DNA from 3 places in the Peribacillus sp. QJM3NY_7 genome. Region 1 is predicted to be linked to each of the others. Evidence: a T-box and tRNA genes for the amino acid it is inferred to sense, from the RefSeq annotation. Region 1 holds a T-box; the other regions hold tRNA genes.

The links. The T-box of region 1 lies ahead of serS (serine--tRNA ligase). A T-box ahead of a tRNA ligase gene usually reads a tRNA of that ligase, here a tRNA-Ser.
Region 2: it encodes a tRNA-Ser, which carries the amino acid that the T-box ahead of serS (serine--tRNA ligase) is inferred to sense. The anticodon was not compared.
Region 3: it encodes a tRNA-Ser, which carries the amino acid that the T-box ahead of serS (serine--tRNA ligase) is inferred to sense. The anticodon was not compared.

What each region holds. Positions count from the first base shown of each region.
Region 1 covers NZ_CM149663.1:10,500-20,840, reverse strand. Annotated here, with positions in the region: gene serS (serine--tRNA ligase) at 107-1,384, opposite strand; T-box leader at 1,448-1,672, opposite strand; gene AC0VX1_RS00075 (D-alanyl-D-alanine carboxypeptidase family protein) at 1,742-3,061, opposite strand; gene guaB (IMP dehydrogenase) at 3,235-4,698, opposite strand; gene AC0VX1_RS00065 (YaaC family protein) at 4,810-5,775, shown strand; rRNA gene rrf (5S ribosomal RNA) at 5,857-5,972, opposite strand; rRNA gene AC0VX1_RS00055 (23S ribosomal RNA) at 6,038-8,970, opposite strand; tRNA gene AC0VX1_RS00050 (tRNA-Ala) at 9,075-9,150, opposite strand; tRNA gene AC0VX1_RS00045 (tRNA-Ile) at 9,167-9,243, opposite strand; rRNA gene AC0VX1_RS00040 (16S ribosomal RNA) at 9,360-10,341, opposite strand, start outside.
Region 2 covers NZ_CM149663.1:790,126-800,466, reverse strand. Annotated here, with positions in the region: tRNA gene AC0VX1_RS03825 (tRNA-Leu) at 1-11, opposite strand, end outside; tRNA gene AC0VX1_RS03820 (tRNA-Cys) at 20-93, opposite strand; tRNA gene AC0VX1_RS03815 (tRNA-Gly) at 103-177, opposite strand; tRNA gene AC0VX1_RS03810 (tRNA-Gln) at 181-255, opposite strand; tRNA gene AC0VX1_RS03805 (tRNA-His) at 291-366, opposite strand; tRNA gene AC0VX1_RS03800 (tRNA-Trp) at 384-457, opposite strand; tRNA gene AC0VX1_RS03795 (tRNA-Tyr) at 468-551, opposite strand; tRNA gene AC0VX1_RS03790 (tRNA-Thr) at 568-643, opposite strand; tRNA gene AC0VX1_RS03785 (tRNA-Phe) at 651-726, opposite strand; tRNA gene AC0VX1_RS03780 (tRNA-Asp) at 739-814, opposite strand; tRNA gene AC0VX1_RS03775 (tRNA-Met) at 820-893, opposite strand; tRNA gene AC0VX1_RS03770 (tRNA-Val) at 996-1,071, opposite strand; tRNA gene AC0VX1_RS03765 (tRNA-Glu) at 1,087-1,161, opposite strand; tRNA gene AC0VX1_RS03760 (tRNA-Ser) at 1,171-1,262, opposite strand; tRNA gene AC0VX1_RS03755 (tRNA-Asn) at 1,268-1,342, opposite strand; rRNA gene rrf (5S ribosomal RNA) at 1,352-1,467, opposite strand; rRNA gene AC0VX1_RS03745 (23S ribosomal RNA) at 1,587-4,519, opposite strand; rRNA gene AC0VX1_RS03740 (16S ribosomal RNA) at 4,696-6,246, opposite strand; gene AC0VX1_RS03735 (nucleotidyltransferase-like protein) at 6,515-7,390, opposite strand; gene AC0VX1_RS03730 (YgzB family protein) at 7,565-7,918, shown strand; gene perR (peroxide-responsive transcriptional repressor PerR) at 8,015-8,458, opposite strand; gene AC0VX1_RS03720 (D-2-hydroxyacid dehydrogenase) at 8,614-9,558, opposite strand; gene AC0VX1_RS03715 (aminopeptidase) at 9,706-10,341, opposite strand, start outside.
Region 3 covers NZ_CM149663.1:4,936,334-4,946,674, reverse strand. Annotated here, with positions in the region: rRNA gene AC0VX1_RS23925 (23S ribosomal RNA) at 1-651, shown strand, start outside; rRNA gene rrf (5S ribosomal RNA) at 771-886, shown strand; tRNA gene AC0VX1_RS23915 (tRNA-Val) at 898-973, shown strand; tRNA gene AC0VX1_RS23910 (tRNA-Thr) at 984-1,059, shown strand; tRNA gene AC0VX1_RS23905 (tRNA-Lys) at 1,082-1,157, shown strand; tRNA gene AC0VX1_RS23900 (tRNA-Leu) at 1,165-1,246, shown strand; tRNA gene AC0VX1_RS23895 (tRNA-Gly) at 1,255-1,329, shown strand; tRNA gene AC0VX1_RS23890 (tRNA-Leu) at 1,342-1,430, shown strand; tRNA gene AC0VX1_RS23885 (tRNA-Arg) at 1,441-1,517, shown strand; tRNA gene AC0VX1_RS23880 (tRNA-Pro) at 1,529-1,605, shown strand; tRNA gene AC0VX1_RS23875 (tRNA-Ala) at 1,623-1,698, shown strand; tRNA gene AC0VX1_RS23870 (tRNA-Met) at 1,727-1,803, shown strand; tRNA gene AC0VX1_RS23865 (tRNA-Ile) at 1,814-1,890, shown strand; tRNA gene AC0VX1_RS23860 (tRNA-Ser) at 1,911-2,003, shown strand; tRNA gene AC0VX1_RS23855 (tRNA-Met) at 2,107-2,180, shown strand; tRNA gene AC0VX1_RS23850 (tRNA-Asp) at 2,187-2,262, shown strand; tRNA gene AC0VX1_RS23845 (tRNA-Phe) at 2,286-2,361, shown strand; tRNA gene AC0VX1_RS23840 (tRNA-His) at 2,379-2,454, shown strand; tRNA gene AC0VX1_RS23835 (tRNA-Gly) at 2,459-2,532, shown strand; tRNA gene AC0VX1_RS23830 (tRNA-Ile) at 2,538-2,614, shown strand; tRNA gene AC0VX1_RS23825 (tRNA-Asn) at 2,627-2,701, shown strand; tRNA gene AC0VX1_RS23820 (tRNA-Ser) at 2,703-2,793, shown strand; tRNA gene AC0VX1_RS23815 (tRNA-Glu) at 2,797-2,868, shown strand; gene AC0VX1_RS23810 (TraR/DksA C4-type zinc finger protein) at 2,910-3,659, opposite strand; gene AC0VX1_RS23805 (1,4-dihydroxy-2-naphthoate polyprenyltransferase) at 3,811-4,731, opposite strand; gene AC0VX1_RS23800 (isochorismate synthase) at 5,030-6,439, shown strand; gene menD (2-succinyl-5-enolpyruvyl-6-hydroxy-3-cyclohexene-1-carboxylic-acid synthase) at 6,432-8,183, shown strand; gene menH (2-succinyl-6-hydroxy-2,4-cyclohexadiene-1-carboxylate synthase) at 8,180-9,001, shown strand; gene menB (1,4-dihydroxy-2-naphthoyl-CoA synthase) at 9,009-9,821, shown strand; gene AC0VX1_RS23780 (o-succinylbenzoate--CoA ligase) at 9,908-10,341, shown strand, end outside.

The DNA of each region.
Region 1 (10,341 bases):
AATCAAAATCAAAGTCAAGCCCTCTATAAAGTTTTTTTAAAATAATTTTCAAACTTTAATAAAAAGGGGAATCAGCCTCTTTAACCAGAAGCTGATTCCCTTTGACTTACGGTTTAATGACTTCCGCACCACGCATATATGGACGTAATACTTCAGGAATGATAACACTGCCATCTTCCTGCTGGTAATTCTCCAAAAGGGCAGCGACTGTACGGCCGATTGCCAAACCTGATCCATTTAGGGTATGGACGTGTTCCGGTTTGCCTTTTGCATCACGTCTGAAGCGAATATTGGCCCGTCTAGCCTGGAATGCTTCAAAGTTACTGCAAGAAGAAATTTCGCGGTACGTTCCATAGCTCGGGATCCAAACCTCGATATCATACTTTTTAGCAGCTGTGAAACCAAGATCACCTGTACACATGCTTAGCACTCGGTATGGAAGACCCAGCAATTGGAGGACCTTTTCGGCATGACCTGTAAGGTTTTCCAACTCTGCATAGGAATCTTCCGGCTTCACGAACTTCACTAGTTCAACTTTATTGAACTGGTGCTGACGAATTAGCCCTCGCGTATCACGGCCCGCAGATCCTGCCTCTGAACGGAATGAAGCACTGTATGCCGCATAGCTAATCGGCAGATCGTCCGTGCTCATGATTTCATCACGATGGAAATTTGTCACCGGCACTTCAGCTGTAGGAATCAAGAAGTAATCATCACTTTCAATACGGAAAGCATCCTCTTCGAATTTTGGCAATTGACCTGTCCCAGTCATGCTTGCACGGTTCACCATATATGGCGGCAGCATTTCTTCATATCCGTGTTCCTCAACATGAAGGTCTAACATAAAGCTAATTAGTGCACGCTCTAATCGGGCACCAAGACCGCGATAAAATACAAATCGGCTTCCGGTCACTTTTGCTGCCCTTTCAAAATCCAGGATGCCTAGATCTCCAGCTACATCCCAGTGTGGTTTCGGTTCAAACTTGAATTCAGGTAACTCCCCCCATTTACGGATTTCGACATTATCGTCTTCCGTCTCACCAACAGGCACGCTTTCATGCGGTATATTAGGAATGGAAAGAAGTAATGTTTCTAATTGTGCTTCAACTTCACGAAGCTCATCATCGAAACCTTTTATACGGTCACCGACTTCACGCATTTCCGCAATCAACTGATCTGCATCTTTTTTCTCCCGTTTCAATATGGCCACTTGCTGTGAAACTTCATTTCTTTGGCTTTTCAACTTTTCCGTTTCAGCAATCAAGGTCCGGCGCTTTACATCCAGTTCCTCGAATTTCCCTAAATCAGTTAAATCTTCCCCTCTGAATTGCAATACACGCTTCACTTCTTCAAAATTATTTCTTACATATTTCAAATCCAACATTTCAGTTCCTCCTTAATATTTTTGATGATTTATCAAAGAACGCAAAAAACTCCCGTCCCCTGAAGAAGGGACGAGAGTTAACCCGCGTTGCCACCCTAGTTGAAGGCCTATGAAAAACGCCTACCACTTATCACGATAACGGCTTTTAACCGAAAGTATTTACTGGCCCAAAAGGCTTTCCATACTCTGCTCCAGGAGGGATTCACAAAACTCTCACACCGATTTCCACCAGCCATCGGCTCTCTATAGAAAGAAATACTTGTTACTATTTCCTGTCATTGCTTTCTTATATAATCAGATTGTTTTCCATAATGTACTATAATTTTATACATTACGCAACCGTTTTATACAGTAAACTTAAAACCATCCTTTAACAGTGGAAGCTACACTGCTCCAAACGTCTCCAAAGAATCCGCCAACCGCCCGCATTGATAATACGAACCAGTTTGCCTTTTCAACGGATTCGGCAGCTACGACGTTAACCTTAACTGGATCGCCGTTGATGTACCCGTAATCTTCTCCTTTTTTAGGAGTGACTGTGATGTAGCCTAGCTTTTCACCTTTTTTGATTGGTGCAGTCAGCTTACCATCATCATTCAATTTGTTTTTATCGATCACTAAGTCTGTTTTATAGTTGTCTTTCCCACCATTTTCAACAAGTAGCTCGATTGCTTTTTCAGATTGAATCTTAACGTCTTTTTCCTTGCCTTTCACTACTGAAAGTGTTTCTTTCCCTTTCACCTGGTAGTTGGCTGGAAGGACTTTTTCCTTTTTAAATGTTGCATAAGCATAGTTCATAAGCTTAGTGCTATCTGCAAAACGTTCGTTTTTATTAGTGGACTTCATGACCACCGTGATATAGCGCTGACCGTCCCGGATAACCGTCCCTGTATGACCATAACCGGCAAAGTCGGTAGATCCCGTCTTTAGTCCGTCTACGCCTTTATATTCAAAAATCAGGCCAGGCAGCATCCAGTTGAAGTTTGGATATTCTTTTCCATCACGGAACTTCAATTTAGGAATGCTGGCGATTTTTAAAACTTCCGGATAATCATTTATTAAACGATAAGCAAGAAGTGCAGTATCTTTTGCTGTCATGATATTTTCATCATCTTCATCACCTGAAGGATATTGCCCTAATAAATCGGAGTTATTCAACCCGCTGGCGTTAACGAATTTATGATGTTTCAAGCCTAATTCCTTTGCTTTTTCGTTCATTAACTTAACGAAGCTCTTTTCACTTCCGGAAACTAGCTGTGCTAAAGCTACTGTTGCCGCATTTCCTGAATAGACGGCCATAGCTTGATATAGTTCCTTAACTGTATAATCTTCACCTTCCGTTAACCCAACATTCGACAAATTGGGTGCTTTTGAAAGGTCATGTACATATTTATTTATTTTTACTTTTTGATCCCAACTGATTTTCCCATTTTCAATTGACTCCATTATGATGTACTCGGTCATCATTTTAGACATGGATGCAATCCCTAATACTTTATCGGCATTTTTTTCATACACGATTTGTCCCGTTTCACCATCGATTATGATGGCTGCCTCTGCTTTTAAACCTAAATTATCAGATTCAGCAACAGCTTCCCCCGGTTGATAGGCAAATTGCGACATAACAAGAACAAAAACAAAAGTGAAAATGAGGGTCATCTTGCTGATTTTTTTCAATTTCCAATACCTCCAACTTTTAAGCTAATCTCTATAACAAAGAAGAAACTTTATGTAAATCCCTTGACACCTTGTCTAGTTTATCACAGAAAAAATAAAAAAAATAGACAGAGTAATCGCAGACTCTGTCTATTTTAATAATAAATTTTAATGACGATTATATGTTAAATTCATTACATTGAGTAGTTCGGTGCTTCTTTAGTGATTTGGACATCATGAGGATGGCTCTCCCTTAATCCTGCACCGGTCATTTTGACAAATTGAGAGTTTTCTCTCAACTCTTCCAATGTGGCTGTACCGCAATATCCCATACCTGAACGAATGCCGCCAATCAGTTGGAAAATGGTATCTGATAGAGGTCCTTTGTATGGAAGGCGCCCTTCGATGCCTTCCGGAACGAATTTCTTGTTATCTTCCTGGAAGTAACGATCTTTAGATCCTTTTTCCATTGCAGCAACAGATCCCATACCCCGATACACTTTAAAACGGCGACCTTGGAAAATTTCCGTTTCGCCAGGGCTTTCAGTTACACCTGCAAGCATACTGCCAAGCATTACTGCATGTCCGCCTGCAGCCAGGGCTTTAACGATATCTCCTGAATATTTAATTCCGCCATCAGCGATAATCGTTTTACCATGCTTTCTTGCTTCTGTTGCACAATCGAAGACTGCCGTGATTTGTGGAACACCTACACCGGCTACAACCCTTGTCGTACAGATTGACCCTGGTCCGATTCCCACTTTCACTACATCGGCTCCCGCTTCAATCAATGCTTTCGTCCCTTCAGCTGTTGCAACATTACCGGCAATGATCGTCAATTCAGGATAAGTCGCGCGGATTTCCTTCACCATTTCAAGGACGCCTTCTGAATGACCATGAGCTGTATCAAGTACAATTGCATCGACATGGGACTTAACAAGCATTTCAACACGCTTCATTGTATCCTTAGTGACTCCGACTGCAGCACCTGCAAGCAATCTCCCTTGCTTATCTTTCGCCGAATTCGGGAACTCAATGACTTTCTCGATATCCTTGATCGTAATAAGTCCTTTAAGAACTCCATTATCGTCTACAAGAGGAAGCTTTTCGATTTTATACTTTTGAAGAATCTTCTCTGCTTGTTCCAAGTTAGTTCCTACTGGTGCTGTGACGAGATTCTCAACAGTCATGACACTGGAAATCTTCAAGGAAAAATCGGAAATAAATCGCAAATCACGGTTTGTAATGATACCCACAAGTTTTTGATCCTCAATATTGTTGACTACAGGAACACCCGAAATGCGATATTTACCCATTAAATGCTCTGCATCGAATACCTGGTGATCTGGCGTCAAGAAAAATGGATCGGTAATTACACCGCTTTCTGAACGTTTTACTTTATCCACCAGTTCAGCTTGTGCTTCAATGGACATATTTTTATGAATGATACCCAATCCGCCTTGACGAGCCATGGCAATCGCCATCTCTGCTTCTGTCACGGTATCCATTCCTGCACTGATGATAGGAAGGTTGAGCTTTAAGTTTTCAGCTAAGTTGACTTGAAGGTTGACATCTTTCGGCAAAACCTCTGATTTCGCTGGAATTAATAGGACATCATCAAAGGTTAAACCTTCTTTTGCAAATTTATTTTCCCACATTATTTTCCCCTCCTGCTTAAAAATATTATTTGTAGGTTATCAATAGGACATACTACTGTCAAGAAGAGAAATAAATGTTTGATTATTCTATTAATTCGGAGGACAGCTGCAATGCCTGAAAACAATGATAATTTCGATAAATATACACCTTTTTTTTCCGCATCTTCCTCTCAACTTTTTTTACAAAAATGTTACACACAAGAAAAAATAGCAGAAGCGGAAATAAAAAGTTATGATAATTGTTATCCATTTATTTACCATCTTGAACATGCCAAAACTTATTATAATCAGGCAGCCATTGCACCACTTTCCATTCAACCAATCCTTACATTTTATGGATTCGCCCAATTATTAAAGGCTTGTCTGCTCACGATTGATCCTAACTATCCGGAATCGACTTCGATGCTTGCCCATGGGGTAACTACGAGGAAAAAGAAAAAGCAACAATATGAATTTCTGAAGGATGAAGTAAAAACGCAAAAAAATGGACTTTTCACCTGCATCGCCGAGAAATTATTTCATATCAAGCATCTGGAAGGTGAAAAGTTTTCCATGGGTACACTTATGAAGGAAATCCCGGATATGCAAAACTTTACATGGTCCATTTCCAAGAAAAATTTCGTCGCCCTGCTACCCTCTCCCAATGGTTTTCAATTGCCTTCAACCATATTGGATAGCTATCAAATGTCCAGCAGTCGATTGGAAGAATTTTTGAAAGCTAAAACAAATCAAATTTACAGTATTTCGGAAGCTGCCGGAACACTGCATTTAAAAACAGAGGGTGTTCCCATTCATAATGCCACATCTCCAATACGGTATAATTTGGAAGAAGGACAATTCATGCTATCTCTGAATAAAGATTCGTCCGCTTTTTCATTACCTGAACTTTTGATTCATTATTTGATTTCTTATAACCTTAGCATAATAGCTCGTTATGAAACAGAATGGTGGGCAGAGCTGATGAAAACCATGCCTAATGACGATTACCCTTGCATTGTGCAATTCCTTAAAATAAGCCAAGCTAAGGTGCCATTTTTAATATTTGAATGGATTAAGTCGGAAAGGTTCCACATCTGATCCTTCCAACACCCTATTGGTGAAATGATCTGACCTGAAACGACAAAAAAAGACCAGCCGGATGGCTGATCTTTTTAAATGGCTTGGCGGCGTCCTACTCTCACAGGGGGAAACCCCCAACTACCATCGGCGCTGAAGAGCTTAACTGCCGTGTTCGGAATGGGAACGGGTGTGACCTCTTCGCTATCGCCACCAAACATAAAAGGAACGTTGTTCCTTCAAAACTAGATAATAAGAAGGTATTTCATTTTTTTAAAAAGCGTTGGTTAAGTCCTCGATCTATTAGTATCAGTCAGCTCCACATGTCACCATGCTTCCACCTCTGACCTATCAACCTGATCATCTTTCAGGGATCTTACTAGCTTGCGCCATGGGAAATCTCATCTTGAGGGGGGCTTCATGCTTAGATGCTTTCAGCACTTATCCCGTCCGCACGTAGCTACCCAGCTATGCCTTTGGCAAGACAACTGGTACACCAGCGGTGCGTCCATCCCGGTCCTCTCGTACTAAGGACAGCTCCTCTCAAATTTCCTGCGCCCGCGACGGATAGGGACCGAACTGTCTCACGACGTTCTGAACCCAGCTCGCGTACCGCTTTAATGGGCGAACAGCCCAACCCTTGGGACCGACTACAGCCCCAGGATGCGATGAGCCGACATCGAGGTGCCAAACCTCCCCGTCGATGTGGACTCTTGGGGGAGATAAGCCTGTTATCCCCGGGGTAGCTTTTATCCGTTGAGCGATGGCCCTTCCATGCGGAACCACCGGATCACTAAGCCCGACTTTCGTCCCTGCTCGACTTGTAGGTCTCGCAGTCAAGCTCCCTTGTGCCTTTACACTCTACGAATGATTTCCAACCATTCTGAGGGAACCTTTGGGCGCCTCCGTTACTCTTTAGGAGGCGACCGCCCCAGTCAAACTGCCCACCTGACACTGTCTCCCACCCCGATAAGGGGCGCGGGTTAGAATTTCAATACAGCCAGGGTAGTATCCCACCAACGCCTCCACCGAAGCTGGCGCTCCGGCTTCTCAGGCTCCTACCTATCCTGTACAAGCTGTACCAAAATTCAATATCAGGCTGCAGTAAAGCTCCACGGGGTCTTTCCGTCCTGTCGCGGGTAACCTGCATCTTCACAGGTACTATAATTTCACCGAGTCTCTCGTTGAGACAGTGCCCAGATCGTTACACCTTTCGTGCGGGTCGGAACTTACCCGACAAGGAATTTCGCTACCTTAGGACCGTTATAGTTACGGCCGCCGTTTACTGGGGCTTCGGTTCAAAGCTTCGCTTGCGCTAACCTCTCCCCTTAACCTTCCAGCACCGGGCAGGTGTCAGCCCCTATACTTCGCCTTGCGGCTTCGCAGAGACCTGTGTTTTTGCTAAACAGTCGCCTGGGCCTATTCACTGCGGCTTTTCTGGGCTATTCACCCTAAAAAGCACCCCTTCTCCCGAAGTTACGGGGTCATTTTGCCGAGTTCCTTAACGAGAGTTCTCTCGCACACCTTAGGATTCTCTCCTCGCCTACCTGTGTCGGTTTGCGGTACGGGCACCTTACATCTCACTAGAGGCTTTTCTTGGCAGCGTGGAATCAGGAACTTCGGTACTATATTTCCCTCGCCATCACAGCTCCGCCTTAATGGAAACGGGATTTGCCTCGTTTCCGGCCTAACTGCTTGGACGCGCATATCCAACAGCGCGCTTACCCTATCCTTCTGCGTCCCCCCATCGTTCAAACGATGTATAGGTGGTACAGGAATATCAACCTGTTGTCCATCGCCTACGCCTTTCGGCCTCGGCTTAGGTCCCGACTAACCCTGAGCGGACGAGCCTTCCTCAGGAAACCTTAGGCATTCGGTGGAAGGGATTCTCACCCTTCTTTCGCTACTCATACCGGCATTCTCACTTCTAAGCGCTCCACCAGTCCTTCCGGTCTGACTTCAACGCCCTTAGAACGCTCTCCTACCATCGACACCATACGGTGTCAATCCACAGCTTCGGTGATACGTTTAGCCCCGGTACATTTTCGGCGCGGAGTCACTCGACCAGTGAGCTATTACGCACTCTTTAAATGGTGGCTGCTTCTAAGCCAACATCCTGGTTGTCTAAGCAACTCCACATCCTTTTCCACTTAACGTATACTTTGGGACCTTAGCTGGTGGTCTGGGCTGTTTCCCTTTCGACTACGGATCTTATCACTCGCAGTCTGACTCCCAAGAATAAGTATTTGGCATTCGGAGTTTGACTGAATTCGGTAACCCGTTGGGGGCCCCTAGTCCAATCAGTGCTCTACCTCCAATACTCTCATCTTGAGGCTAGCCCTAAAGCTATTTCGGAGAGAACCAGCTATCTCCAGGTTCGATTGGAATTTCTCCGCTACCCACACCTCATCCCCGCACTTTTCAACGTGCGTGGGTTCGGGCCTCCATTCAGTGTTACCTGAACTTCACCCTGGACATGGGTAGATCACCTGGTTTCGGGTCTACGACCTCATACTCATTCGCCCTATTCAGACTCGCTTTCGCTGCGGCTCCGTCTCATCAACTTAACCTCGCATGAAATCGTAACTCGCCGGTTCATTCTACAAAAGGCACGCCATTACCCATTAACGGGCTTTGACTACTTGTAGGCACACGGTTTCAGGATCTATTTCACTCCCCTTCCGGGGTGCTTTTCACCTTTCCCTCACGGTACTGGTTCACTATCGGTCACTAGGGAGTATTTAGCCTTGGGAGATGGTCCTCCCTGCTTCCGACGGGATTTCTCGTGTCCCGCCGTACTCAGGATCCACTCAGGAGGGAACGAAGTTTCAACTACAGGGTTTTTACCTTCTTCGACGGACCTTTCCAGGTCGCTTCATTTACCCCGTTCCTTTGTAACTCCATGTTGAGTGTCCTACAACCCCAAGAGGCAAGCCTCTTGGTTTGGGCTAATTCCGTTTCGCTCGCCGCTACTCAGGAAATCGCGTTTGCTTTCTCTTCCTCCGGGTACTTAGATGTTTCAGTTCCCCGGGTCTGCCTTCAGTACCCTATGTATTCAGGTAAAGATACTGTTCCATTACGAACAGTGGGTTTCCCCATTCGGAAATCTCCGGATCAAAGCTTACTTACAGCTCCCCGAAGCATATCGGTGTTAGTCCCGTCCTTCATCGGCTCCTAGTGCCAAGGCATCCACCGTGCGCCCTTTCTAACTTAACCGTTAAAAAAGATCTTACAGATGCTTTGAAAAAAATTAATTGCCTTCTATCTATTATCTAGTTTTCAAGGAACAAGCTGTCCCAATCACAACGTGATTGTTTCATTGGTGGAGCCTAGCGGGATCGAACCGCTGACCTCCTGCGTGCAAGGCAGGCGCTCTCCCAGCTGAGCTAAGGCCCCGTTTTGGGAAATGGAATGGTGGGCCTAAATGGACTCGAACCATCGACCTCACGCTTATCAGGCGTGCGCTCTAACCAGCTGAGCTATAGGCCCATTCACATAAATAATAAGCTTCTGCTTCCCAAGCTTATCGCGGGATTGCTATTTAATTGAATGAATCACTCATTCAAAACTGAACAAAACAAAAGCGCTCTCGTAATTATCCTTAGAAAGGAGGTGATCCAGCCGCACCTTCCGATACGGCTACCTTGTTACGACTTCACCCCAATCATCTGTCCCACCTTAGGCGGCTGGCTCCATGAAGGTTACCTCACCGACTTCGGGTGTTACAAACTCTCGTGGTGTGACGGGCGGTGTGTACAAGGCCCGGGAACGTATTCACCGCGGCATGCTGATCCGCGATTACTAGCGATTCCGGCTTCATGCAGGCGAGTTGCAGCCTGCAATCCGAACTGAGAATGGCTTTATGGGATTCGCTTACCTTCGCAGGTTTGCAGCCCTTTGTACCATCCATTGTAGCACGTGTGTAGCCCAGGTCATAAGGGGCATGATGATTTGACGTCATCCCCACCTTCCTCCGGTTTGTCACCGGCAGTCACCTTAGAGTGCCCAACTGAATGCTGGCAACTAAGATCAAGGGTTGCGCTCGTTGCGGGACTTAACCCAACATCTCACGACACGAGCTGACGACAACCATGCACCACCTGTCACTCTGTCCCCCGAAGGGGAAAGCCCTATCTCTAGGGTTGTCAGAGGATGTCAAGACCTGGTAAGGTTCTTCGCGTTGCTTCGAATTAAACCACATGCTCCACCGCTTGTGCGGGCCCCCGTCAATTCCTTTGAGTTTCAGCCTTGCGGCCGTACTCCCCAGGCGGAGTGCTTAATGCGTTAGCTGCAGCACTAAAGGGCGGAAACCCTCTAACACTTAGCACTCATCGTTTACGGCGTGGACTACCAGGGTATCTAATCCTGTTTGCTCCCCACGCTTTCGCGCCTCAGTGTCAGTTACAGACCAGAAAGTCGCCTTCGCCACTGGTGTTCCTCCAAATCTCTACGCATTTCACCGCTACACTTGGAATTCCACTTTCCTCTTCTGCACTCAAGTTCCCCAGTTTCCAATGACCCTCCACGGTTGAGCCGTGGGCTTTCACATCAGACTTAAGGAACCACCTGCGCGCGCTTTACGCCCAA
Region 2 (10,341 bases), 780 kb from region 1:
GCCACACCGGCATGTATGTTGGAGGCGGCAACCGGAATCGAACCGGTGGTAAAGGTTTTGCAGACCTCTGCCTTACCGCTTGGCTATGCCGCCAACGTTTTTTGGAGCGAAAGACGGGATTCGAACCCGCGACCCCAACCTTGGCAAGGTTGTATTCTACCACTGAACTACTTTCGCATATGGCTGGGCTAGAAGGGATCGAACCTTCGCATGACGGAATCAAAATCCGTTGCCTTACCGCTTGGCTATAGCCCATTAACGTTGTAATCATTATATCATATTTTTTAAAATGGGGCGACTGATGGGAATCGAACCCACGAATGCCTGAACCACAATCAGGTGCGTTAACCACTTCGCCACAATCGCCATTATAGAATTTAAATTGGCAGGGGTAGTAGGACTCGAACCCACACTGGAGGTTTTGGAGACCTCTGTTCTACCTTTAAACTATACCCCTGTAATAAAAATGGTGGAGGGGGGCAGATTCGAACTGCCGAACCCGAAGGAGCGGATTTACAGTCCGCCGCGTTTAGCCACTTCGCTACCCCTCCGCATATAGATGAAACATGGTGCCGGCAAGAGGACTTGAACCCCCAACCTACTGATTACAAGTCAGTTGCTCTACCAGTTGAGCTACACCGGCACTACTATGGTGGCTCAGGACGGAATCGAACCGCCGACACAAGGATTTTCAGTCCTTTGCTCTACCGACTGAGCTACTGAGCCAAACAATAAAAATGGCGGTCCCGACGGGAATCGAACCCGCGATCTCCTGCGTGACAGGCAGGCATGTTAACCGCTACACCACGGGACCATAGATTGCGGGGACAGGATTTGAACCTGCGACCTTCGGGTTATGAGCCCGACGAGCTACCGGACTGCTCCACCCCGCGACGGTAATAATGTTGCTATTATACATCAAGTTTTCGTGTTAAGCGTTTCAATGGGCTGAATAATCAATCCTTTATGCAGAAACAACCTGATCTTATTGAAAATGGTGGAGGATGACGGGATCGAACCGCCGACCCTCTGCTTGTAAGGCAGATGCTCTCCCAGCTGAGCTAATCCTCCAAAATGTTGTCTAAATGGTGACCCGTACGGGATTCGAACCCGTGTTACCGCCGTGAAAGGGCGGTGTCTTAACCGCTTGACCAACGGGCCAGGTATAAATGGCGGAGAGCAAGGGATTTGAACCCTTGAGACAGGGTTACCCGTCTACACGATTTCCAATCGTGCTCCTTCGGCCACTCGGACAGCTCTCCAATAATGGCTCCGCAGGTAGGACTCGAACCTACGACCGTTCGGTTAACAGCCGAATGCTCTACCACTGAGCTACTGCGGAACAATATAAGCTTGGCGACGTCCTACTCTCACAGGGGGAAACCCCCAACTACCATCGGCGCTGAAGAGCTTAACTGCCGTGTTCGGAATGGGAACGGGTGTGACCTCTTCGCTATCGTCACCAAACAATGTTAACATTTTTTCAAGACATATATTATTATAACGTCTTTTTGAGAAAATGCAAGAAGAAATTTTCATTCCTTCAAAACTAGATAATAAGAAGGTATTTCATTTTTTTAAAAGCGTTGGTTAAGTCCTCGATCTATTAGTATCAGTCAGCTCCACATGTCACCATGCTTCCACCTCTGACCTATCAACCTGATCATCTTTCAGGGATCTTACTAGCTTGCGCCATGGGAAATCTCATCTTGAGGGGGGCTTCATGCTTAGATGCTTTCAGCACTTATCCCGTCCGCACGTAGCTACCCAGCTATGCCTTTGGCAAGACAACTGGTACACCAGCGGTGCGTCCATCCCGGTCCTCTCGTACTAAGGACAGCTCCTCTCAAATTTCCTGCGCCCGCGACGGATAGGGACCGAACTGTCTCACGACGTTCTGAACCCAGCTCGCGTACCGCTTTAATGGGCGAACAGCCCAACCCTTGGGACCGACTACAGCCCCAGGATGCGATGAGCCGACATCGAGGTGCCAAACCTCCCCGTCGATGTGGACTCTTGGGGGAGATAAGCCTGTTATCCCCGGGGTAGCTTTTATCCGTTGAGCGATGGCCCTTCCATGCGGAACCACCGGATCACTAAGCCCGACTTTCGTCCCTGCTCGACTTGTAGGTCTCGCAGTCAAGCTCCCTTGTGCCTTTACACTCTACGAATGATTTCCAACCATTCTGAGGGAACCTTTGGGCGCCTCCGTTACTCTTTAGGAGGCGACCGCCCCAGTCAAACTGCCCACCTGACACTGTCTCCCACCCCGATAAGGGGCGCGGGTTAGAATTTCAATACAGCCAGGGTAGTATCCCACCAACGCCTCCACCGAAGCTGGCGCTCCGGCTTCTCAGGCTCCTACCTATCCTGTACAAGCTGTACCAAAATTCAATATCAGGCTGCAGTAAAGCTCCACGGGGTCTTTCCGTCCTGTCGCGGGTAACCTGCATCTTCACAGGTACTATAATTTCACCGAGTCTCTCGTTGAGACAGTGCCCAGATCGTTACACCTTTCGTGCGGGTCGGAACTTACCCGACAAGGAATTTCGCTACCTTAGGACCGTTATAGTTACGGCCGCCGTTTACTGGGGCTTCGGTTCAAAGCTTCGCTTGCGCTAACCTCTCCCCTTAACCTTCCAGCACCGGGCAGGTGTCAGCCCCTATACTTCGCCTTGCGGCTTCGCAGAGACCTGTGTTTTTGCTAAACAGTCGCCTGGGCCTATTCACTGCGGCTTTTCTGGGCTATTCACCCTAAAAAGCACCCCTTCTCCCGAAGTTACGGGGTCATTTTGCCGAGTTCCTTAACGAGAGTTCTCTCGCACACCTTAGGATTCTCTCCTCGCCTACCTGTGTCGGTTTGCGGTACGGGCACCTTACATCTCACTAGAGGCTTTTCTTGGCAGCGTGGAATCAGGAACTTCGGTACTAAATTTCCCTCGCCATCACAGCTCCGCCTTAATGGAAACGGGATTTGCCTCGTTTCCGGCCTAACTGCTTGGACGCGCATATCCAACAGCGCGCTTACCCTATCCTTCTGCGTCCCCCCATCGTTCAAACGATGTATAGGTGGTACAGGAATATCAACCTGTTGTCCATCGCCTACGCCTTTCGGCCTCGGCTTAGGTCCCGACTAACCCTGAGCGGACGAGCCTTCCTCAGGAAACCTTAGGCATTCGGTGGAAGGGATTCTCACCCTTCTTTCGCTACTCATACCGGCATTCTCACTTCTAAGCGCTCCACCAGTCCTTCCGGTCTGACTTCAACGCCCTTAGAACGCTCTCCTACCATTGACACCATACGGTGTCAATCCACAGCTTCGGTGATACGTTTAGCCCCGGTACATTTTCGGCGCGGAGTCACTCGACCAGTGAGCTATTACGCACTCTTTAAATGGTGGCTGCTTCTAAGCCAACATCCTGGTTGTCTAAGCAACTCCACATCCTTTTCCACTTAACGTATACTTTGGGACCTTAGCTGGTGGTCTGGGCTGTTTCCCTTTCGACTACGGATCTTATCACTCGCAGTCTGACTCCCAAGAATAAGTATTTGGCATTCGGAGTTTGACTGAATTCGGTAACCCGTTGGGGGCCCCTAGTCCAATCAGTGCTCTACCTCCAATACTCTCATCTTGAGGCTAGCCCTAAAGCTATTTCGGAGAGAACCAGCTATCTCCAGGTTCGATTGGAATTTCTCCGCTACCCACACCTCATCCCCGCACTTTTCAACGTGCGTGGGTTCGGGCCTCCATTCAGTGTTACCTGAACTTCACCCTGGACATGGGTAGATCACCTGGTTTCGGGTCTACGACCTCATACTCATTCGCCCTATTCAGACTCGCTTTCGCTGCGGCTCCGTCTCATCAACTTAACCTCGCATGAAATCGTAACTCGCCGGTTCATTCTACAAAAGGCACGCCATTACCCATTAACGGGCTTTGACTACTTGTAGGCACACGGTTTCAGGATCTATTTCACTCCCCTTCCGGGGTGCTTTTCACCTTTCCCTCACGGTACTGGTTCACTATCGGTCACTAGGGAGTATTTAGCCTTGGGAGATGGTCCTCCCTGCTTCCGACGGGATTTCTCGTGTCCCGCCGTACTCAGGATCCACTCAGGAGGGAACGAAGTTTCAACTACAGGGTTTTTACCTTCTTCGACGGACCTTTCCAGGTCGCTTCATTTACCCCGTTCCTTTGTAACTCCATGTTGAGTGTCCTACAACCCCAAGAGGCAAGCCTCTTGGTTTGGGCTAATTCCGTTTCGCTCGCCGCTACTCAGGAAATCGCGTTTGCTTTCTCTTCCTCCGGGTACTTAGATGTTTCAGTTCCCCGGGTCTGCCTTCAGTACCCTATGTATTCAGGTAAAGATACTGTTCCATTACGAACAGTGGGTTTCCCCATTCGGAAATCTCCGGATCAAAGCTTACTTACAGCTCCCCGAAGCATATCGGTGTTAGTCCCGTCCTTCATCGGCTCCTAGTGCCAAGGCATCCACCGTGCGCCCTTTCTAACTTAACCGTTAAAAAAGATCTTACAGATGCTTTGAAAAAAATTAATTGCCTTCTATCTATTATCTAGTTTTCAAGGAACAAAGCAGAAAGAATCCATCACATCGTGATGTTTGTCTTTCCTATTTGAATGAATTACTCATTCAAAACTGAACAAAACAAAAGCGCTCTCGTAATTATCCTTAGAAAGGAGGTGATCCAGCCGCACCTTCCGATACGGCTACCTTGTTACGACTTCACCCCAATCATCTGTCCCACCTTAGGCGGCTGGCTCCATGAAGGTTACCTCACCGACTTCGGGTGTTACAAACTCTCGTGGTGTGACGGGCGGTGTGTACAAGGCCCGGGAACGTATTCACCGCGGCATGCTGATCCGCGATTACTAGCGATTCCGGCTTCATGCAGGCGAGTTGCAGCCTGCAATCCGAACTGAGAATGGCTTTATGGGATTCGCTTACCTTCGCAGGTTTGCAGCCCTTTGTACCATCCATTGTAGCACGTGTGTAGCCCAGGTCATAAGGGGCATGATGATTTGACGTCATCCCCACCTTCCTCCGGTTTGTCACCGGCAGTCACCTTAGAGTGCCCAACTGAATGCTGGCAACTAAGATCAAGGGTTGCGCTCGTTGCGGGACTTAACCCAACATCTCACGACACGAGCTGACGACAACCATGCACCACCTGTCACTCTGTCCCCCGAAGGGGAAAGCCCTATCTCTAGGGTTGTCAGAGGATGTCAAGACCTGGTAAGGTTCTTCGCGTTGCTTCGAATTAAACCACATGCTCCACCGCTTGTGCGGGCCCCCGTCAATTCCTTTGAGTTTCAGCCTTGCGGCCGTACTCCCCAGGCGGAGTGCTTAATGCGTTAGCTGCAGCACTAAAGGGCGGAAACCCTCTAACACTTAGCACTCATCGTTTACGGCGTGGACTACCAGGGTATCTAATCCTGTTTGCTCCCCACGCTTTCGCGCCTCAGTGTCAGTTACAGACCAGAAAGTCGCCTTCGCCACTGGTGTTCCTCCAAATCTCTACGCATTTCACCGCTACACTTGGAATTCCACTTTCCTCTTCTGCACTCAAGTTCCCCAGTTTCCAATGACCCTCCACGGTTGAGCCGTGGGCTTTCACATCAGACTTAAGGAACCACCTGCGCGCGCTTTACGCCCAATAATTCCGGACAACGCTTGCCACCTACGTATTACCGCGGCTGCTGGCACGTAGTTAGCCGTGGCTTTCTGGTTAGGTACCGTCAAGGTACCAGCAGTTACTCTGGTACTTGTTCTTCCCTAACAACAGAACTTTACGACCCGAAGGCCTTCTTCGTTCACGCGGCGTTGCTCCGTCAGACTTTCGTCCATTGCGGAAGATTCCCTACTGCTGCCTCCCGTAGGAGTCTGGGCCGTGTCTCAGTCCCAGTGTGGCCGATCACCCTCTCAGGTCGGCTACGCATCGTCGCCTTGGTGAGCCATTACCTCACCAACTAGCTAATGCGCCGCGGGCCCATCTATAAGTGACAGCGTAAACCGTCTTTCCATCTTCTCTCATGCGAGAAAAGAACGTATCCGGTATTAGCTCCGGTTTCCCGAAGTTATCCCAGTCTTATAGGCAGGTTGCCCACGTGTTACTCACCCGTCCGCCGCTAATCTCAGGGAGCAAGCTCCCATCGATTCGCTCGACTTGCATGTATTAGGCACGCCGCCAGCGTTCGTCCTGAGCCAGGATCAAACTCTCCGAAGAAATGTTTGACTTGCTCATTTGCTTTTTTGATAGTGTGTGCTCACTTAAAATTTAACGTTGGCGCTTTGTTTTGTTCAGTTTTCAAAGAGCAATTTCGATGTCGTCTACTTCGTAAGCGACTTTTACATCTTATCATGTTTTCAACTCTGTTGTCAACATGTTTTTTTATTTTTTTGTTTTGATGAAGCTGCGAAAGCTGATGTCCCGCAGCGACATGTATTAATATAACACCTATATTATTATTGGTCAACAATAAAAATGCATTTTTTTAAAAGTTTTTTGATACACGATAAAACCGATGATATACCTCGTGCCCTTTTGTCTCCACTTTGATGACATCGATTACCTTCTTCTCTATCAAATATTCCAATAAAACGCCTAGGTCTACTGAATAAAACTTAACTTCCGGATGATCCATAAGCTCTGCAATCGTCCACGGATCTTCTTTCATTCCCATTATTTCGACCAAATGCTGTGAACCTGCATTCGTCCTCGAATATATAAGAAATTCGCTCGCAAGGAATAAAAGCTCCAATCTTTTTTCGAGCGTTTCCTCACTGCTGATCAATTCTTTATACAGCTTGTAAATTTCAGGTTCCATATGCTTCACTTGGTTCCAGACAGTAACCTCCGGATAAAAGCCCTGTTCTATTATCTCCAAACGGGCCAAATGATGCAGGGAATGAACGATATGATTGTATGCCTCAAGATGATGGCCTTTTTCAAAGAAGCTTTTCCCATCCATGTACCTGCGAATTAACTTCGCGAACTCCATCCCCATCTTTAACTTCCTTCCATAGAAGGGGAACTCCCGGATTTCGGTTTTCAAACGGTCCAGATATTCGTTCCGGTCAAAAAGGACCTTCCCATTATATATCCAGTCAACCACTTTACGGTTCGTGCCTAATAGGAGCCATTCTTTTAATTGGTCTTCCTTTACGATATGCAGGGCCGCCTTTTTATCCTGGTATGTGTAGTGTTTTAAAAACACGGCCTCTTCTGCTTCGTCTGCAATTACAAAAAGGATGTAGTCAAACGTATCGGTAATCGGGCTATTATCATCTCTTTTTTCTACTAACAAGATTCCAAGTGTAGATTTTAAACTTGCTCGCTCTTGATAAATCGGGCGAAGGATATCTTCCATCATAAATTCCTCCAAAACCTTTTTTTTAGATTTTCGGCAAAACTCTTCAAATTCCTGCTTAGTTCCCTTACCCCAAACCATTTCAATTCAAAAGTAATATGTATCCTTTATTTCTTTTTTGTTCCATCCATTGTTTATGTTATAGTTAAAGTTATATTTTAGGAGGGACAATCCATGGCTAAATATTCTAGCAAAATCAATAAAATACGCACTTTTGCTTTGAGTTTGATTTTCATTGGCTTTATCGTAATGTACCTTGGGCTTTTCTTCAAAACACATCCTGTTGTCATGACGATTTTCATGGGGCTGGGCCTTTTATTCATAATCGCAAGCACAGGGGTTTATTTCTGGATTGGAATGCTTTCTACAAAATCGATCCAGGTTGTCTGCCCTAACTGCAGCAAACCTACAAAAATACTAGGACGTGTAGACATTTGCATGCATTGTGAAGAACCATTGACACTTGACAAAAAGTTGGAAGGCGAAGAATTCAATGAAAAATATAACCGGAAAAGCCTGCATGATTAAGTCGATTAGCTGAATTCCCTTTCACGAAGGCTTTAACAATTGTATCATTTCTTCATAAACATGAAAAAAAGTTCCAACCAAGTGGAGGAACTTTTTTTAATGCGATTCTTTTTTCGCACAATCCATACAGTCGCCGTAGATTTCCATCCGATGGTGACTAACATTGAAACCAGTGACTTGTGCTGCGAAATGCTCGACTTCATCCAATGCAGGATAATCGAAGTCCACAATTTTCCCGCAAGTTTGGCAAATTACATGATAATGATTCGTCGTCACAAAATCAAACCTTGCCGAAGAATCCCCATACGTAAGTTCTTTTACCAAACCTACCTCACGGAACACACGCAGGTTGTTATAAACCGTTGCCACACTCATATTCGGAAACTTGCCTTCCAGCGCTTTATATATATCATCAGCGGTAGGGTGGGACATGCAGCTTATCAAATACTCAAGTATTGCATGGCGTTGAGGAGTTATTCTTACACCGGTATCTTTTAAGGAATCCAACGCTTCTTTTAACTGAACTTCAGACACCGTCATCCACCTCTTTTTCTTATTAAGTATGCATTCTTAAATTATAATGTTTATAAATAGTGTACCTTTTATACGTTGAATTTGTCAATAATTCAATGGCTTAACCATTCTTTTTTAGTTTATTCATGAAGACTTGATTCTTTCCCATTTTTGCATTGAACTTAGTATCCCCTAGATAAGTCGATTACGTTGGTGAAGTCTTTTCCAGCTTTCAGGTATTCACGCATATTTTTTTCGAATATAGCAAAGGTCCTTGGTAAATATTCTCCGCTTTTACTTGAAAGATGCGGTGTGACTGTAACATTCTCCATCCTCCAAAACGGATGCCCTTTTCCTAAAGGCTCCGGATCAAATACATCCAAGATGGCATGAGACAATTCCCCGGCATCCAGGGCTTCGATCAGCACTTCATCTTTAATCAGGTCACCGCGGCCAATATTCACGAATACTGCAGATTCTTTCATGGCTTTGAAGTGTTCTTTTTGCAGAAGGCCCTTCGTTTCATCCGTACTTGGCAGGACGGATACAATATAATCGGCTCCCGGTATGGCTTCCAATAAATGATCCAGGTCATAAAGGTGATCAATGGATTCCACAGTTTTCCCGCTCCGGTTCACTCCTATCGTCTTCATCCCAAAGGCTTTCCCAAGACGAGCCACTTCCCCACCTATTGCACCCACACCCAATACGAGCATGGTCTTGCCATTCAATTCCCCTACTTCAATCTTTCTATCCCACAATTCTTCCTTTTCATTCTTCATAAGCAGCTTCAATTTCTTTTCATATTGCAAAAGCATCCCTATCGTATACTCGGCCATCGGGATTTTATGTATGCCTCTTGCGTTGGTCACCATAATGCCTCGTTCCTCGATGGCTTTAAATGGCATTAGTTCCATCCCTGCACTCATGACCATGATCCATTTCAAGTTCGCTGCTTTCTCAATGATTTCTTCAGTTAAATCTTCACCATATGTAATTAAGATTTCCGCTTCACGAAGCGGCCCATCTTTCCATTCTTTTTGATAAATGAAGTTCAAATCAGGAAAAGCTTTCATCATTTTCATTTGGATACCTTCATTCGGAATGACAGTCGAAAGTATTAACATGTTTATCTCCCCCTTTTATTAACATAAAAAAACACGGGCTCTATGTGTCCCGCGCAACTTTCTCTGAGGAGGTATTCCCTTAATAAAGCATATTCGGGTGTCCCCTTTTTGAGTTGGACAAAAGCCTCATCCTTATTAAAAAAGGCTTTATTTTAAAGAATTTGGGTTTAATGCATGTAATTCCGGCAAAACAAAAAAGCCATCCCTTCTGATCAGGACGTCGTCGAAATAGATGTCACCGCCCCCATATTCCGGACGCTGGATCAAGACCATATCCCAATGTATCGATGACCGGTTTCCATTATCCGCTTCATCATAGGCAAGCCCAAGAGCCAAGTGCAGACTCCCGCTTATTTTCTCATCGAACAAAACATCGTCCATAGGTTCCAATATGTATGGATTGATTCCAATAGCGAACTCCCCTATAAACCGGGACCCTTCATCAATATTCAGAATTTGGTTCATTTCAAGATCACGATTGGAAGTCGCTTTAATGATTTTCCCCTTTTTCAAGTTTAATTCTATATCACTAAAGGTAATTCCTTCATAGGTTGTGGGTGTGTTGAAGGATATCCTTCCATTGAGACTATCTTTTATGGGTGCCGTAAATACTTCCCCATCCGGTAAATTCTTTTTTCCGGCACATATGACGGCCGGCATACCTTTGATGGAAAAGGTCAAATCTGTCCTTGGTGAAACGATCCTGACTTTGTCAGTACGTTGCATCAAATGTTTTAACGGCTTCAAAGCCGCCTCCATTTTCCCGTAATCCATTGTGCATAC
Region 3 (10,341 bases), 620 kb from region 1:
TGGGGCGGTCGCCTCCTAAAGAGTAACGGAGGCGCCCAAAGGTTCCCTCAGAATGGTTGGAAATCATTCGTAGAGTGTAAAGGCACAAGGGAGCTTGACTGCGAGACCTACAAGTCGAGCAGGGACGAAAGTCGGGCTTAGTGATCCGGTGGTTCCGCATGGAAGGGCCATCGCTCAACGGATAAAAGCTACCCCGGGGATAACAGGCTTATCTCCCCCAAGAGTCCACATCGACGGGGAGGTTTGGCACCTCGATGTCGGCTCATCGCATCCTGGGGCTGTAGTCGGTCCCAAGGGTTGGGCTGTTCGCCCATTAAAGCGGTACGCGAGCTGGGTTCAGAACGTCGTGAGACAGTTCGGTCCCTATCCGTCGCGGGCGCAGGAAATTTGAGAGGAGCTGTCCTTAGTACGAGAGGACCGGGATGGACGCACCGCTGGTGTACCAGTTGTCTTGCCAAAGGCATAGCTGGGTAGCTACGTGCGGACGGGATAAGTGCTGAAAGCATCTAAGCATGAAGCCCCCCTCAAGATGAGATTTCCCATGGCGCAAGCTAGTAAGATCCCTGAAAGATGATCAGGTTGATAGGTCAGAGGTGGAAGCATGGTGACATGTGGAGCTGACTGATACTAATAGATCGAGGACTTAACCAACGCTTTTTAAAAAATGAAATACCTTCTTATTATCTAGTTTTGAAGGAATGAAAATTTCTTCTTGCATTTTCTCAAAAAGACGTTATAATAATATATGTCTTGAAAAAATGTTAACATTGTTTGGTGACGATAGCGAAGAGGTCACACCCGTTCCCATTCCGAACACGGCAGTTAAGCTCTTCAGCGCCGATGGTAGTTGGGGGTTTCCCCCTGTGAGAGTAGGACGTCGCCAAGCAGGTTTCATATGGAGGATTAGCTCAGCTGGGAGAGCATCTGCCTTACAAGCAGAGGGTCGGCGGTTCGATCCCGTCATCCTCCACCATTTTACACCTGCCGGTGTAGCTCAACTGGTAGAGCAACTGACTTGTAATCAGTAGGTTGGGGGTTCAAGTCCTCTTGCCGGCACCACTTTTTAAGATAGTACAAGCACGAGCCATTAGCTCAGTTGGTAGAGCATCTGACTTTTAATCAGAGGGTCGAAGGTTCGAATCCTTCATGGCTCACCATTTATATGCGGGTGTGGCGGAATTGGCAGACGCACCAGACTTAGGATCTGGCGCCGCAAGGCGTGGGGGTTCAAGTCCCTTCACCCGCATCTTTCATGCGGAAGTAGTTCAGTGGTAGAATACAACCTTGCCAAGGTTGGGGTCGCGGGTTCGAATCCCGTCTTCCGCTCCACTTTTCGTATGTGCCGGGGTGGCGGAACTGGCAGACGCACAGGACTTAAAATCCTGCGGTAGGTGACTACCGTACCGGTTCGATTCCGGTCCTCGGCACCATCATAAATATGCGCCCGTAGCTCAATTGGATAGAGCATCTGACTACGAATCAGAAGGTTGTAGGTTCGACTCCCGCCGGGCGCACCATGTTTTTATTGCGGGAAGTAGCTCAGCTTGGTAGAGCACTTGGTTTGGGACCAAGGGGTCGCAGGTTCGAATCCTGTCTTCCCGACCACGTGATTTTTAATGAATGGGGCCTTAGCTCAGCTGGGAGAGCGCCTGCCTTGCACGCAGGAGGTCAGCGGTTCGATCCCGCTAGGCTCCACCATTTTTCAATCAGAAACTTATATTATATTGGCGGTGTAGCTCAGCTGGCTAGAGCGTACGGTTCATACCCGTGAGGTCGGGGGTTCGATCCCCTCCGCCGCTACCAATAAATATAAGGACCTTTAGCTCAGCTGGTTAGAGCAGACGGCTCATAACCGTCCGGTCGTAGGTTCGAGTCCTACAAGGTCCACCATATTCATTTTTTTAAGCCGTGGAGGTATACCCAAGTTCGGCTGAAGGGATCGGTCTTGAAAACCGACAGGGGAGTCAAATCCCGCGGGGGTTCGAATCCCTCTACCTCCTCCATTTTTTCTAAAAGCAGCAAGTTGTTTTAAAACAACCTTACATAAAGGATGCATGCAAAACAATATTCACGAAAACTTGATGCTAATCGTTTCATTATTACCGTCGCGGGGTGGAGCAGTCCGGTAGCTCGTCGGGCTCATAACCCGAAGGTCGCAGGTTCAAATCCTGTCCCCGCAATTATTAGGTCCCGTGGTGTAGCGGTTAACATGCCTGCCTGTCACGCAGGAGATCGCGGGTTCGATTCCCGTCGGGACCGCCATTATTTAAATTGAATACATATGTGGCTCAGTAGCTCAGTCGGTAGAGCAAAGGACTGAAAATCCTTGTGTCGGCGGTTCGATTCCGTCCTGAGCCACCATATTTTACAAAATTACGGCGATTGTGGCGAAGTGGTTAACGCACCTGATTGTGGTTCAGGCATTCGTGGGTTCGATTCCCATCAGTCGCCCCATTTCGCGGGTGTAGTTTAGTGGTAAAACCTCAGCCTTCCAAGCTGATGATGAGGGTTCGATTCCCTTCACCCGCTCCAAATATGGGCCTATAGCTCAGCTGGTTAGAGCGCACGCCTGATAAGCGTGAGGTCGATGGTTCGAGTCCATTTAGGCCCACCATATTCATATTGTTCCGCAGTAGCTCAGTGGTAGAGCATTCGGCTGTTAACCGAACGGTCGTAGGTTCGAGTCCTACCTGCGGAGCCATGGGGAAGTACTCAAGAGGCTGAAGAGGCGCCCCTGCTAAGGGTGTAGGTCGCGCGAGCGGCGCGAGGGTTCAAATCCCTCCTTCTCCGCCAGTTGGCCCGTTGGTCAAGCGGTTAAGACACCGCCCTTTCACGGCGGTAACACGGGTTCGAATCCCGTACGGGTCATAACAAAAAAGGAAGCATACATTCATGTATGCTTCTTTTTTTCATTTATTTTCCTTGATATAACCATCTTTTTGTTTATAGGGAATGTCTCCAAGTTGGGATTCTATATTTTCTTCTTTCAGGGTATCTTCATATTCCTTTTGCTTTTTGTTCGGTATATCCACTCTCGTTTTTCCTTCGATATCATTTGCTGCAAATCCTTCATAGTCTTCAGGAAATCCATCCGTTTCATCCTCGTTTTTATAAAGATCATTGTAATTGTCATGATCACCGGTATAATCAGATGGCGTTTCTGATGTACCGAATTTGGCCACTTCACCAAAGCTATCTTCTTTAGCCGCCATTTCGATTCCATGACGATTTTCAAAATGATCACCCTTGGATGGAATCAGTATATCCTCTTCCACTGGCCTGTCTTGTGAAAGCGTTCGTTCTGGGGCATGCTCGACACAGTAGAGGGTGCTTGGGATCGCTTCAAGCCTCTCGATGGGGATTTCCTTATTGCAGGTTTTACAATGGCCATACGATCCTTCTTCCATGGCTTTCAAAGCTTCTTCTATTTTCTCCATTTCGGATTGTGCATGCTCATCGAGTGCTTGATTCCGTTCCATCTCGAATAATTCGGTCCCTAGGTCTGCAGGATGATTATCATAGGATGATAATTCACTTACGGATTCCGTCTGGCTTTTATCCAGAACGGATTGTTCATCATTTTGAATTCTTTTACATAGCTCATTTTTTTCCTGAAGCAGTTCTTTTTTTAATTTTTGCGTTTGTTGTTTCGTTGCCATATCCAATTCACTCCTTCTAAACTAAAGTCCAAATCTCTTTTTATATTGGTAAGGTGGTTGTATTATCTATTACCCGAATCGGAGTATAGGAAAACAATATGGAACGGAAGATAGAAAAAAGGACTGAGCGGATGGGCTCAGTCCCCGGAGACTATATAAGATAGCTGATGAATAATCCAATGGCCATGAGTAAACCAAAGAAGGTGTTCGTTTGGGCAGTGGCTTTCATTGCCGGCACCATCGTGATCGGCTGTGTTTTACCTACGAAGCCTTTTATTGCGGCCATTGCCTTCGGTATGCTAAGGAAGGCAAGGAGAATCCAAGCCGTAACGCTTCCGGTAAGAACGAGCCCAACAAGCCATAGATAAGAGAAAGCGAACATGATTGCCATGAATGTCAGGGCGTTTTTCCTGCCCATCACGACTGGCATCGTTTTGCGGCCATGTGCCTTATCCCCATCATGATCCCGGAGGTTATTGGATAAGTTGATCAGCCCTACCAGTATCCCACTTGGAATGGCAATTAAGATGGCTGTTGAAGAAACATCACCGGTTTGAATGAAAAAGGCGATCAGGATTATCAAAAAGCCCATGAACAATCCAGAAAAAAGTTCCCCGAACGGTGTATATGAAATGGGCAGGGGACCGCCTGTATAAAGATAGCCGACAAGCATGCAAACGAGGCCTACTGCAGCTAGCCACCAAGACGATGCGGCACAGATATAGATTCCAATGATCAAGGCGATGGCATACATGCCAAGGGCCAAGTTCATGATTAGTCTGGGGGTCATCCCATGACGGACGATCCCGCCTCCGATGCCTACGGATTCCTCCGTATCCAGGCCTCTCTTGAAATCATAGTATTCATTGAATAAATTGGTTGCAGCTTGAATCAGGATACTTGCAACCATCATGGCAGCGAATAGTAACCAATTCACTCCATCTTCCAAAAGTGCAATCACAGTTCCAAGTAAGACTGGGACAAAAGCTGCGGTTAGTGTATGTGGACGAATTAACTCCCACCAAATCTTCCAGGTCCGTTTAAGGGGAAGTCCGTCGTATTCTGTTTGCATTATTTCTCTCCTCAAAATCATTATTGGTTCTCTCGAAATTATAACAAATATTAAAATGTTGCACAAAAGGTTATCCTAATAAATGCAGGAAAAGTGAGTATGGGTGTAATTGAAATTCATGGGTGATTCATTTCCAAAATCAAGGGTATTTCTCTACATTCGCTAAGATTCATATAATAAGGAAAAAAGCAGGGAAGAATCGTTCGGTAAAGGGGCGTTTTATTGACATGAGGTTCAAGGGAGGTGTATCTTTAAATAGGTTAAATAGCTTTTAAAATGTACATTTGGGGGGATTTTTTTGGCTATCTCAGAGGAAACTGAACAGTTTCAGGGACTGGCTTCAGCTATACAAAAGGCGAAGGACTTGAATGATCAAGTTCTATTCAGTCATATTAAGAAGATTAAATGCAACAGCCCCCTTTCATTTTATCAAGCTGGAAGAGAACGGTATGCAGGTGAACGCTTTTTCTGGGAGGACCCTGCAAAGGAAATAACCATCACCGGTTTAGGCAATGTTAAGAAACTCAAAGCGGCATCGAATGCCGAACGTTATAGAGAAGTCGAAAAGAGCTGGATCAAACTGCAGAATGATGCTGTCAAAACAGGAGTGACCGATGTAGAAGCGACAGGTCCTTTACTGTTTGGGGGCTTTTCTTTTGATTATGAAACTGACAGTACGCTCCTTTGGAATCAGTTCGGGGACAACCTATTTTATATACCTGCCTTCATGCTGTCAATGGTGGGGAAACAAGCTTACTTAACGACAAACTTACTTTGTTCGCCTGATGATTCAGAAAAACTCTTCATAGATATGATAAATGAACGGGAAGCTTTCCTCTTCGAAAGCTTGGATGGCAATGGATTGGGTGCAAATTCCCTAGTTATGCAGAGGGAAGTCGAACCTGAGGAATGGAAGCGGACGGTCGCAGAGGCTGTTCAGGAAATCAAGACGACAGATCTCGACAAGATTGTTTTGGCAAGGGAGCTTCGACTTGGTTTTGAACGTTCCATCGATTCGGGGAAAGTGCTTGAACGATTGATTGCTGAGCAGCCATTGAGTTATATTTTCAGTTTGGAGGCTGGTGGTGACTGTTTTGTCGGTGCCACTCCCGAACGTTTGATTAAGAAACAGGGAAATGAAGTTTTTTCTACATGCCTTGCCGGATCGATGCGGCGAGGGAAAGATGAGCAAGAAGATGTTTGTCTTGGTGAAGAATTGCTTCATGACCAAAAGAATTTACAAGAGCATCAATATGTCGTGTCGATGATATCCAATGCTTTTGATTCTGTATGCGAAAAGGTGATGGTCCCAGCCGGACCGACACTTATGAAAAACCGACATATCCAGCATTTGTACACACCGGTTCGCGGTATATCCAAGAAAGGTGTCACGATTTTTGAATTTGTCGAGAACCTCCATCCCACACCTGCCATGGGCGGACTTCCAAAAGAAAAGGCTGTTGTCCGAATTCGGGAATTGGAAGGTCTGGAACGCGGATTTTATGCGGGTCCTTTAGGCTGGGTGGATACGTATGGGAACGGGGAATTCGCTGTAGGGATACGTTCTGCCCTGATACAGAACAATGAGGCATCGCTCTTTGCCGGATGCGGAGTAGTGGAAGATTCGACACCCGAAAGTGAATTCCGGGAAACGGGGATTAAATTCAATCCGATGTTAAGTGCTTTAGGAGGAAATCTTAATGAATGACCGAGATGCATTGACAGCGTATGCTGCTTCATTCGTCGATGAGCTTGCACAAAATGAGGTGAAGCATGTGGTGGTGAGCCCAGGTTCACGATCCACGCCACTGGCTTTGCTGCTAGTGGAACATCCTGATATCGAAATTCATATTAATGTGGATGAGCGTTCGGCTGCTTTTTTTGCCCTTGGTTTGGCTAAGGTCTTAAGAGAACCTGTCGGACTTCTTTGTACGTCCGGTACAGCCGCTGCAAACTATTACCCAGCCGTCATCGAGGCTTTCTATTCAAGAGTGCCGCTTATTGTACTTACCGCTGACCGTCCGCATGAATTGCGAGATGTCGGAGCCCCGCAGGCGATCGATCAAATACACCTTTACGGGAGACATGTAAAATGGTTTGTCGAAATGGCACTTCCTGAAAGCACGGAAGGGATGATGCGGTATGCCAGAACGGTCGGTGCAAGGGCAGTGGCTACAGCGGCCGCTGAACCGGCAGGGCCTGTACATTTGAATTTCCCGCTTCGAGAACCATTGATTCCGGACCTGGATCAAGCAAAAGAGTTCAGGCAAAATAAAAGGAAGCCTGCAGTGTTGATTGACAGTGGAGAACGGTCATTGTCCGCATCACAAATAGAAGTGGTTGCAACTACATTGTCAAAAGCTAAGCAAGGTATCATTGTATGTGGTGAATTACCGCATCCAGAGATGAAGGAAGCCATTGTCGCATTAGCGAAAAAGCTTGCTTTTCCGGTACTGGCTGATCCCCTTTCACAGTTAAGGAGCGGAAGTCATGATAAAGCCAACATCATTGATGCGTACGATACATTTCTGCGCGATGAAACAGCAAAAGCGGCGTTCAGGCCGGAAGTGATCTTGCGATTCGGGGCAATGCCTGTTTCTAAACCGTTATTGTTATTCATGAAAAAACAAAAACAGGCGATTACTTTGGTCGTCGATGGCGGAGCAGGCTGGCGCGAACCAGCCGGTTTGGCAACGAATATGATTTACAGCGAAGAGAAAGATTTTTGTCTGCGAATAGCTGAAGGCATTACTTCTTCCCCTGATGATGAATGGCTTCGCTTATGGCAAACCGTCAACGGAGCGACGAAGGATGCCTTAGCCTCCGTCAGGGATGAAGCGGAGTTAAGCGAAGGCAAGCTGTTCGCCTTGCTTGCTGATATGATGCCATTGGAGTCGACGTTATTTGTCGGGAATAGTATGCCTATACGTGATTTGGATACTTTCTTTTTGAATAATGAAAAAGGAATCCAAACCATTGCCAATCGCGGGGCGAATGGCATCGATGGTGTCGTTTCCACTGCACTTGGCGTGAGCACGGTATCGAAAAATTCAGTGCTGGCAATCGGGGATTTAAGCTTTTTCCATGATATGAATGGCTTGCTTGCAGCAAAACTTCAAAAACAAAATATCACGATTTTGCTGGTTAATAATGATGGCGGCGGCATTTTTTCCTTCTTGCCGCAGGCGAATGAGAGGGAACATTTCGAAACGCTATTCGGCACGCCTCATGGGCTTGATTTTTCACATACTGCCCAGCTTTATGGCGGTAAATACAACAAGGTGCAAAATTGGGATGAGTTCGAGAAGGTATTTACAGAGTCGTTCGAAATTCAAGGTCTGAAAATCATCGAAGTACCGACAGAAAGAGAGTCCAATTTACAAAAGCATCGAAATTTGTGGAGCTTTGTTTCCCAGGAAATAAAAATGGTGTTAGACAGGGAAATATCATGAATATTGTCAGCAAGGATGTCAATTATGCTGTTGAAATAACGGGAAATGGGGATCCTCTTGTTCTTTTGCATGGATTTACGGGAAATCGGGATACATGGAAATTTCTCATCCCGCTACTGAGTGACAGGTATACGCTGATCATGGTCGACATCATCGGACATGGCATGTCTGCATCACCAGCTGACTATCGAAGGTATGAGCTGGAAAATGTGGCTGAGGATATCAAGTATATTTTGGATGTGTTACATTTCCCGAAAGCCCATATCCTTGGATACTCGATGGGCGGAAGGCTCGGATTGGGATTTGCCTGTTTGTATCCTGAGTATGTTGATACATTGATACTGGAGAGTGCTTCACCAGGTCTTTTAACAGAAGAGGAACGGGAAATCCGAAGGGGAAATGATCGGAGGCTTGCCGAACGGATTCTTGCAAATGGCATGGAAGCGTTTGTGGATCAATGGGAAAACATCCCGCTGTTTGAAAGCCAAAAACGGTTGTCGGCCAAAACCAGGTCAGCCATTCGGGAGCAGCGGTTGGCAAATGACCCTGCCGGCCTTTCCAATAGCCTTCTTGGCATGGGGACCGGCAGTCAGGCTTCTTACTGGGAACAACTGCAAACCCTTGATTTCCCGGTGCTCCTTGTAACCGGTGAACTTGACCATAAGTTTTGTCGAATAGCGGACTCGATGAAAAAAGAGCTGAAGCGCGCCGAATGGAAAATAATAAATGATGCGGGACATGCGATTCATGTGGAAGTTGGAGAAAAGTTTGGTAAAATAATAAGTGAGTTTTTAAAGCGAAATAAAAGGAGGAATTAATGTGACGATTCAATGGGAAACAATACGTGAATATGATGAGATTTTGTATGAAAAATATAACGGGATTGCGAAAGTGTCCATCAATCGACCGCATGTACATAATGCATTCACGCCAAAAACGACTGCTGAAATGATTGATGCATTTGCAAGGGCGCGTGATGATTCCAGCATTGGTGTCATTATTTTAACAGGTGTAGGCGGCAAAGCATTCTGTTCAGGCGGAGACCAAAAAGTCCGCGGAAATGGCGGATATGTGGGTGAAGATAACATTCCGCGTCTAAATGTTCTTGATTTGCAACGTTTGATCCGCGTCATTCCAAAACCAGTCGTAGCCATGGTGGCAGGATATGCAATTGGCGGAGGTAATGTCTTGAACGTGGTATGTGACTTGACGATTGCTGCTGACAATGCAATTTTCGGACAAACTGGACCGAATGTAGGAAGCTTTGATGCTGGTTATGGTTCTGGCTACCTTGCACGTATCGTGGGTCATAAAAAGGCGCGTGAAATCTGGTACCTATGCCGTCAATACAATGCACAGGAAGCATTGGATATGGGATTGGTCAACACGGTCGTGCCTTTAGACCAATTAGAAGCGGAAACGGTTAAATGGTGTGAAGAAATGCTTGAGAAGAGCCCGACTGCACTTCGTTTCCTGAAAGCGGCAATGAACGCTGATACGGATGGCCTTGCAGGTCTTCAGCAATTGGCTGGTGACGCTACACTTTTATACTATACAACAGAAGAAGCAAAAGAAGGCCGCGATGCATTCAAAGAAAAACGCACTCCGGACTTTGGGCAATTCCCTCGTTTCCCTTAATGAAACGCGTGAATCGATGAGACTGACAGCTTGGCGGAAAATCGCCGGGCTGTTTTCTATATCAAAAAGGAAGAGGGGAAGCAGTAATGGCAGAAGAAAAGTTGCCGAACTGGCTTAAAAATCGGGCGCATCTTTCACCGGATCGCCCGGCAATTGAGTTTGAAGGTCATACGTATAGCTTTCTTGAACTGTATACTTTATCGGAGAAGATGGCTGGAAGGCTTTCAAGCATTGGTCTGGGCGCTGGCGATTCATGCGCGGTTTTGCTCCGTAACCATATTGATGGTGTTGTCGTTATCCATGCACTATTTCATCTGGGTGTGAAGATTGTGATGCTGAATAATAAGCTAACGGCAAAAGAGCTGTCCTGGCAGATCGAGGACAGCAAAACTGCCTATCTGGTTTCGGAAGGGTCCTTCTCCGGCAAACTCGCTGATATTGGTGAGATTCTCCCGGATTTGAAGCTTCACTTAATGGAAGAATTGCCGGATGAAGGCACAGCAGTGATACTTCAAGAGTT